One region of the Gottfriedia sp. S16(2024) genome, then DNA from elsewhere that is predicted to be linked to it. Evidence: predicted binding sites of a transcription regulator. Region 1 holds the regulator's gene; the other holds the start of a gene.
The links. The regulator Rex, encoded in region 1, represses fermentation and respiration genes when NADH is low (regulators of the CRP and FNR family bind a similar motif). The targets are predictions, from matches to a motif close to TTGTGAAATATTTCACAA.
Positions count from the first base shown of each region.

Region 2: the regulator Rex is predicted to act here: its motif matches at 1,330-1,347, upstream of ric (iron-sulfur cluster repair di-iron protein).

Region 1 covers NZ_JBFLUO010000001.1:993,019-997,764, reverse strand. The annotation lists gene tsaD (tRNA (adenosine(37)-N6)-threonylcarbamoyltransferase complex transferase subunit TsaD) at 1-66, shown strand, start outside; gene AB1282_RS04565 (ABC-F family ATP-binding cassette domain-containing protein) at 284-2,209, opposite strand; gene AB1282_RS04560 (redox-sensing transcriptional repressor Rex) at 2,371-2,997, shown strand; gene AB1282_RS04555 (CPBP family intramembrane glutamic endopeptidase) at 3,038-3,709, opposite strand; gene groES (co-chaperone GroES) at 3,985-4,269, shown strand; gene groL (chaperonin GroEL) at 4,329-4,746, shown strand, end outside.
Region 2 covers NZ_JBFLUO010000001.1:4,263,590-4,268,335, forward strand. The annotation lists gene AB1282_RS20355 (hypothetical protein) at 1-82, shown strand, start outside; gene AB1282_RS20360 (hypothetical protein) at 278-502, shown strand; gene AB1282_RS20365 (hypothetical protein) at 760-987, opposite strand; gene ric (iron-sulfur cluster repair di-iron protein) at 1,419-2,126, shown strand; gene AB1282_RS20375 (Crp/Fnr family transcriptional regulator) at 2,171-2,860, opposite strand; gene ade (adenine deaminase) at 2,993-4,714, opposite strand.

The DNA.
Region 1 (4,746 bases):
AAACAAGGAAAACTAGGTAATTTGGCATTAAACGGGAATCCAGGCTTGGATTTAGAGAATATGTAAGAAGTACTTATTCACAGTTTTTTTATAAAATGTGGATAAGTACTTTTTATTTGTTAAAAACTTATTAAACTATGTGAACAAAAATGTGAATAACATTGCTGTATATCTGTGGATAATGTGTATAAACCTGTGTAAAAGCTAAATTGTAATTGAATATATGTGGATAAATATGTAGATAAGTAAAAACGGATAGCAAAAAGCATATCCGTTTAATCAATTATTCTTGTAAGTTCTCCCATTCTTCCATTAGGTCTATTAACTTAGCTTCGAAATCATTTTTCTTATTTGTTAATTCCTGTACTAATTGAAAATCACCGTAAACTTCTGGCTTACATAATTCTAGTTCGATCGTCTCTATATCAAGCTCATACTGAGATATATTACTTTCAATTTCCTCTATACGTCGCTGAGTTTGACGAAGTTTTTTCTTTAATTCTTTGTCTTGTTGATAATCAGAAATTGGCTGAGAGGATTGTTTAACTTGTGTTAATGTAGCCTCCTTTTCTGCTTGTTCTTTTTCGAATGCTTCGTTTTTCTTAAATTGGTAATAGTCATAATCACCCAAATAAATTGATAATCCTGCTTTTGCTAGTTCAAAAGTTTTTGTGGATAATCTGTTCATAAAGTAACGATCATGAGAAACGAATAAAATTGTTCCAGGGTAATCTAACAAAGCATTTTCTAATACTTCTTTACTATCTAAATCTAAGTGGTTAGTAGGCTCATCAAGAATTAGAAAATTAGCTTTTTTCATCATAAGTTTAGCCAATGCTAATCTTGCCTTTTCTCCACCACTTAAAGAGGTAACATTTTTAGTTACATCATCTCCAGAAAATAAAAAGTTCCCTAATATTGTCCGAATTTCTTGTTCGGGCTTTAATGGATAATCATCCCAAAGTTCGTCTAATACTCTCTTATTGGAAGTTAGTTTTGCTTGCTCTTGATCATAGTAACCAACCGAAACATTTGCCCCAAAATCAATCGTTCCCTGTAATTTTTCTAAGTCTCCAATAATCGTTTTAAGTAATGTCGATTTACCAACACCATTTGGACCGACTAATGCGACACTATCGCCTCGATTTAGTACGAATTTCATTGTCTGATCAATTGTTGGGATCCGGTCATAGCCAATAAATAAATCTTGTACAGACAACACATCATTACCGCTTTGTTTTTCAATTGAAAATGAAAAATTAGCTGAAGATTCATCTCCAAGTGGCTTGTCTAATCGTACCATTCGATCTAATTGTTTTCTTCGACTTTGGGCTCTTTTTGTAGTTGAAGCACGCGCAATATTACGCTGCACAAAATCTTCAAGTTTATTGATTTCCTCTTGTTGTTTTTCGAACTGTTTTAACTCTTGTTCATATTGAGCTGCCTTTAGATCAAGATACTTACTATAATTACCAACAAAACGTTGATGCTTATGATTAGATATTTCATAAACAATATTAACAACTTGATCAAGGAAATATCGATCGTGGGAAACGATTAATACTGCACCAGGATATGACTGTAAGTAGCGCTCTAACCAACTAAGAGTGTCAATATCCAAATGGTTAGTAGGCTCATCCAGAATTAACAAATCAGGCTTCGTCAATAATAGCTTACCTAATGCCAGTCTTGTCTTTTGTCCGCCGCTTAACGAAGAAATTTTTGTTTCGTAATCTTCATTACTAAAACCTAAACCACTAATAATTGAACGAATATCTGCTTCAAACTGGTAACCACCGTTTTCTTTGAAAGTATATTGAAGATGATCATATTCATTCATAACCTTGTCATAAACGGCTTGGTTAGAATAAACATCCTCTCTTGTCATTTTAACTTCTAATTTTCTCATATTGTCTTGCATCTCTACTAAATGATTGAAAACAGAATAATATTCTTCCCAAATCGTTTGATCGCTTTGTAAACCAGTGTTTTGGGCAAGGTAGCCTACAGTAACATCTTTAGGTTTATTTATTTCACCGCCATCATAGGATATTTCACCTGCTATGATTTTCAGTAATGTAGATTTTCCAGCACCATTACGTCCAACAATGGCAACTCGATCACTCGTTTGAACTTCTAATTTTATATTTGAAAGTATAATGTCACTACCAAAATACTTTGAGACATTATTTACTTGTAAAAGAATCATGGATAACACCTCATTGCAAAATTTTTTATCTATGTAACTGTAGACTGTCAAAATTCTTAAATATAGTGTATATTTTACATTAGAACAAGTACTTTATTACTAAAATAAAGTCAAATTACACACCATAGTAAAAAGAATTACAGTAAGTGGGGGATTAAAAAATGGATTCGGAACAAATTAAAATTCCACAAGCTACTGCTAAACGTCTACCTTTATATTACCGTTTTATAAAGAATTTGTCTTTATCAGGTAAACAAAGAGTTTCTTCAGCAGAGTTAAGTGAAGCAGTAAAGGTAGATTCCGCTACAATCAGAAGAGATTTTTCTTATTTTGGAGCACTCGGTAAAAAAGGTTATGGCTATAACGTAAATTATTTATTAACTTTTTTCTCGAAAGCGCTTAACCAACATGAAGTTATGAAAGTTGCATTAATTGGTGTTGGTAATTTAGGAACTGCATTCTTACACTATAATTTTATAAAAAATAATAATACTAAAATTGAGATGGCATTTGATATTGATCCAAATAAAATTGGTACTGAAATAGGTGGAGTACCCGTTTATAATCTAGATAATCTAGAGGACGTTATGAATGAAGATATTCAAATCGTTATATTAACTGTTCCTGCACCTGTGGCTCAATCAATAGCTGATCGATTAAATGGAAAAAATATTAGAGGAATTTTAAATTTCACACCTGCCCGAATTAGTGTACCAGAACATATTCGCATTCATCATATAGACCTAGCAGTTGAACTGCAAACATTGGCATATTTTTTACAACAATAAATTCATATTAAAATAAAAACCCCCAAAAATTTGGGGGTTTTTAATGTAAATTGATCTGCTGAAAAACGACAAAAGAGTTCATTAACATATGTGTTAAGATTGGAACCATAATTGAGTTTGTTCGTTTATACAGGTAACAAAATACAAAACCGATTAGAAAGTAAGATAAGAAGAAGGGTATGTCTCCGTGCATAAGCGAAAAAATCGCTGAACTAATCCCTGCAGAAATAATAAATGGTAAACGATTATAAAGTCTTTTAAAAATGATTCGACGAAAAATAATCTCTTCTAAAATTGGTGCAACTAGACTTGGGATGATAATAAAAGCTGGATTAAGCTTAGCAATGTTTATGATATTCTGAGTATTTTCTGAGCCTTTATGTAAATCAAATACATAAATTAAAATTAAATTACAAACAATTTGAGTTAGCATTGTTATGAAGTAACCTAAAATAACCCAATTGATTATTGTACGATAATTAGTTTTTAGATTCTTTATTCCTTCATAAATGGGCTTATGTAATAAGATAAGTATAATAATTAACCCAGTTACGAAACTAATACAACCCCATAATGCCACCGCTTCAAGAGAAGCTGTTTTCTGATCCACTCCAACGTATAAGTTACTATTTAATAAATAGGGCACCCCAATAACCGCTGAATACTGAAGAACGACATACGTTAATAAAATCCACAAATCTCTAGTTTTCAATACGATAGCTCCTTTGTGTTGATATTTTTCATAACTCAAAGGTTTATAACAACACGTACATTATTTTACGCGTTTCTTTTGTTTCTTAAAAGAAATTTTCACTTTTTATTTTACTTTTGATTGTAAAGAAAAAAACTTATTAAATTTCGACAAGAAAAGTGCCTGCTTCGGACTTGCAAAATTTTTTGATATTATTTAAACTAATAATTGTGTTAGCACTCAATATACATGAGTGCTAAAAAATAATGATTTGATTATTGAGGAGGTATTTACACATGTTAAAGCCATTAGGTGATCGTGTTGTAATTGAGCTTGTTGAGTCTGAAGAAAAAACTGCTAGTGGTATCGTGTTACCAGGTAGTGCACAAGAAAAGCCACAAGAAGGCAAAGTTGTTGCAGTAGGTACTGGTCGAGTACTTGAAAATGGTGAGCGCGTTGCTTTAGAAGTATCTGTAGGTGACCGCATTATCTTCTCTAAATATTCAGGAACAGAAGTTAAGTACGGTGGTACTGAATACTTAGTACTTCGCGAAAACGATATTCTTGCAATCTTAGGTTAATAAAATAAAAATACTTAAATTAAAAAATATACTTTTTATATTATAAGGAGGTCATTTTCATGGCAAAGGACATTAGATTTGGTGAAGAAGCACGTCGCGCAATGTTACGTGGTGTAGACGCTTTAGCTGATGCTGTAAAAGTAACTTTAGGACCAAAAGGACGTAATGTAGTACTTGAGAAAAAATTCGGTTCTCCATTAATTACAAATGATGGTGTTACAATCGCTAAAGAAATCGAATTAGAAGATGCATTTGAAAATATGGGTGCAAAATTAGTTGCAGAAGTTGCTAGCAAAACAAATGATGTTGCTGGGGACGGTACAACAACTGCGACAGTTTTAGCGCAAGCTATGATTCGTGAAGGTCTTAAAAACGTAACTGCTGGTGCAAACCCAATGGGTATCCGTAAAGGGATCGAAAAAGCAGTTGCTGCAGCAATCGAAGAATTAAAAACAATCTCAAAACCAATTGAAGGTA
Region 2 (4,746 bases), 3.3 Mb from region 1:
CGGTCAAAACGGAGAAGAAATCTTCTCTTTTACATCATTAAAAGAGCTTCAAACGTGGTTTGAAGATAATATTGGTGAATGAATTCGTTTTATTTAATAAATATCCTACTCATGCCAAAATCTAAAATTATTGGCTGAGTTTTTTTATTTTATTGCAATGTAAAACGCTGAGAAAATCATTTACCCTAAAATTTAATTTTTTGAAACTAAAAAAGCAGATATACATAAAGGATATTGAAGCATTTGCAACGAATAATTTTCTTTGGAGGTGTTTGATATGAGCAGTATAAATAAAGAATTAAATTCTACTAAAGATGATTTGTATTTAGAGGTAAGCAACGAAATGAAAGGAATCCAAATCCATTTGTTAGAAGAGATTACTAGGTTAAACAGCGAAGTTAATTTTCTAATATCAGTTGTTCTACCAAATATAGATCGAGATCATTTAAATAATGATCAATTGGCCATGTTCGGAGAAATCGTATTAAATAAAAGAAGTTAAACACAATATTAGGTTTGTGAAATTCTATCAAATGAAAAAATGATAAATCCTTGAAGCAATCAATTCAAATTATGTTTTCAAATTACTTCTCTTTTACCTCTTATAACTCTTACCACTTATGATTGATTGTTGGATTGTAGAACACGAATCCAAAGAATTTGTATTACCTTTAGATAAACCGAAAAGCAAAATACTTTTTATTTGAATGTAAGTCTATTTCTGTATTTAATTAATCAATATTCCAAAGTATTTACCGTTTACTCTTCAATCTTTTTAGAAAAAACTTTACCATTGTTTAATTGACACCAATCCAAATCTGTTGTGTCTCTGTATTTTTCATTAAACTCATCTATCGTAAGGAAAACTTCAATATTACCTTTTTCAAGTTCTAAAAGAAGCGTATAAGGAGTTAAGCCGTAAACATTAGAAACAGCAATTAATTCACCAATATGTATTTTTTCAGAAAAATCAATTTTGTCTTCCATTTCAATCTCTCCTTACCCTATAGAATTTAAAGTCCAAAGTACTTTTATATTCTGCCCTTAATACAAATTTATCTTCAAAAATACTTCAATAAGATTTTGATTAAATTAACTATAAATACGAGACCGACTTCATTACAAATTGAAAAAAGTGAATTTAAAAGAGTAAAAATGACTCAAGTGTGTTTCTTGAGTCATTTTATTTTTGGCTTTGCTTACTGAAATAATTGTATTAATAGTATTATTTTTTATTTGTTTATGTTTTATTAATTTTATGATGCAATTATTAATACCTCGCTTCTATTTAAGAAAATAAATTATGTCTATTCCTAAAAAAACTTCAATTTGTGATTTATATCACAAATTTATATCAATATATTTGGTAATCTTTTTTTAGAAAGACAAAACAACAAAAATCTTACGGGGGTACTAAAATGAATCAACCATTTAATGAGTTATCTAAGATTAGTGAGATTGTTACTGAATTCCCAAAAGCAAGTGATCTATTTAAAACATATCGAATTGATTTTTGCTGCGGTGGAAATAGACCTCTAATTGATGCGATTGAAGAAAAAAATTTACCAAAAGATGAAATTTTAACAAAACTAAATACACTTTATCAAGAAACAAAATTATCAAACGAAGTAGTAATTGATTTTAAAGAAGCTTCTAGTAGTGATTTAATCGATCATATTATAAGTAAGCATCATCGTTTTTTAAATGAGGAATTACCTCAATTAAGCCCATATGTAACGAAAGTAATGCGAGTTCACGGAGAAACTCAACCTCATTTAGTAAGATTACACAAACTGTTTTTTGATTTAAAAACAGAATTAGAGCAACATACTTGGAAAGAAGAATCAGTGGATTTTAAATTAATTTTAGAATATGAAAAAAACCCAACGGAAGAAAATTACAAGAAATTAAGTAAAGTCGTTAACGAGTTAGAAAATGAGCACAGTTCTGCAGGGGATATTTTAAAAGAATTACGTGAAATCACGAATGACTATACTCCACCAATGGAAGCATGTGGTACTTACCGCCTTGTTTATCAAAGACTTGAAGCTCTTGAGGCTGATACATTCCAACATATCCATTTAGAAAATAATATATTGTTTAAACGAGCAATTGTTAGGGCTTAAATAAATCTAGTTTATATAGGAGCATGACAACTCATGCTCCTTTTTTAGTTAACTTCCGCTTGCAATTCTTCTATATTTATTACAAAAAAACCCTCTGAATCAATCGTAACTAATTCCTTTTTTCTTAATTGGTTTATCGTACGGTTTACTGACTCTCTGGATGAACCAATCATATTAGCAAGTTCGCGATTCGTAAAATGAGTTGTTAGTTTAGATTGATTTTTATCTAAAGATACCCCATTCGATTTACATAGACGTAGTAGTAACATGATTACTTGGTCATATGTATTATGTAGTGTTTGTTCAACTAATCTCGCTTGTAAGTCAATAATTTTTTCTCCTAAAAACTTAAATAACTTAATACATAATTCAGGATATTTAATCAGAATTTCCTCAAAGTCAGCGATTGGAGTGACAATTAACTCCGCTGTTTTGAGAACTTCAACATGAGCAGGGAAAGTTCCTTTTCGAAATAAACCAACATGTGGAAACATCTCGCCAGTTCGGGGTATCGAAACAATTTGTTCTCTACCCGACGGATCAGTTATATGTATTTTTACTTTTCCAGAGTGTATAAAAAACACTCGATCAAGTTTGTCACCTTGCATACAGACAAATGATTTTACTTTATATATTCTTATATGTGAAATATCTACTATAGATTGAAGCTCCTCATCCGATAGATCTTTAAAAAGTGGCACTTTTTTAAAATGATTAAAAATTACATCTGACATTCAAAATACTCCTCTATAAAAAATTCCTAATACTCATTTAACATCTATTTTGTATATCAACTACAAGTATTTACCTATACCACTTATATAATTAATAAAAAAAGACTCCTTTGATAAGAGTCTTCATTTAGTTCAGTTATTAAAAAAAACTGGAGTAAATTTAAATTCATTTACATTAAATAAACCTTTTGTCGTAATTTTTATACTTGGAATTACAGGCAGTGCTAGAAATGATAATGTTAAAAAAGCGTTAAATGTATTGTTTGGCCTAATTTGAAGTAATGATTTTTCAATTTGGAGTAAACCTGCTTCTACTTCTTCTGCAGATTTATTACTCATTAAACCGCCAATTGGTAATGATAATTTGGCAATTACTTTTCCAGAGGATACGACTACAATTCCACCGTTCATTTCTTCAATTGTTTTAATTGCAAGATACATATCAGCATCATTCATACCGGCAACGATTAATTGGTGTGAATCATGAGCTATTGTTGTAGCGATTGCTCCCTCAATTAAATTTAAACCTTTAACAATTCCAAGACCAATCTCTTTTTCAGAATGGTAGCGATCTATTACTGCTATTTTACATAAGTTTTCAGCGACATTTGGAACAAAATAAGTATATTCATTTGATAATTTTTTAATTAAATGATTTGTTACGATACTATTTGGATTAATTTCAATTATATTAGCAAGCTTTTTGGAGTCGGTTTTTAATTCGAGATCTTCAATCTTTAGATCTCCTAAGCTTACTTTTGAATCAATTACATTTGACTCTTCACTATTAATTCGTTTACTAATTTGTTTGTTTTTAACGATAAACTCATTTTTACACCATACGTCCGTAACTTCTACTGATTCTAAGTCGTTTAAAAATACTAAGCTTGCTTCATATCCAGGAGCAATTGCTCCTTTTTGTTTTAAACCATAACATGTTGCTGGATTTAATGTTGCCATTGAATAAGCAGTCACTGGGTGAATTCCAAATTTGATTGCTGTACGAATACAAAAATCAATCGAACCCTCTTTCATGATATCGTCTAAATGTTTATCATCAGTGCAATACATAATTCGCTGGGCATTTCGATCATTTACTGCAGGTAATAAATCCTTTAGATTTCTTGCAGCGGACCCTTCTCTAAATGCAACATATAACCCTGCTCTTAGTCTTTCCATTACTTCCTGTACATTTGTACATTCATGATCAGTTGAAATACCTGCATAGGAATATGTGTTTATTTCATTTTTAGATAGTCCAGCTAAATGACCATCGATTGGCTTTTGATAAGCGTGAGCTAATTTTAATTTATCGATCATTTGTTTTTCCATCGACATAACAGCAGGATAATCCATTACTTCAGCTAAGCCAAGTACTCTTGGATGTGTCATAAAAGGCTCTAAATGTTCTGCATAAAGTATGGCTCCCCCGCGCTCTAATGAGGTTGCTGGTACACATGACGGTAACATAATTCTAACGTCTAACGGAATATTTTCTGATGCGTCTAACATCATTTTTATTCCACCAACCCCAGCAACATTTGCGATTTCATGAGGATCGGTAATAACTGTAGTTACACCATGTGGTAGTACAGTTCTCGCATATTCACTAGGTAAAACCATCGATGATTCGATATGAACATGGGAATCAATAAAGCCTGGTGATATATATTTCCCTTCTGCATCTATTACTACATTAGCTTCATAGTCACCTATTCCAACTATTATTCCATTTGTAATTGCAATCGAATCTTCTATTATTTCTTTCGTAAAAACATTTATTACTTTCCCATTTATGATTAAAAAATCAGCCTTTTCAGCTTTTGTTGACGTTTTCATCTCATGTAGATTCATGTTTGTTTCCTCCTAAATATTTAGGAGAGAAT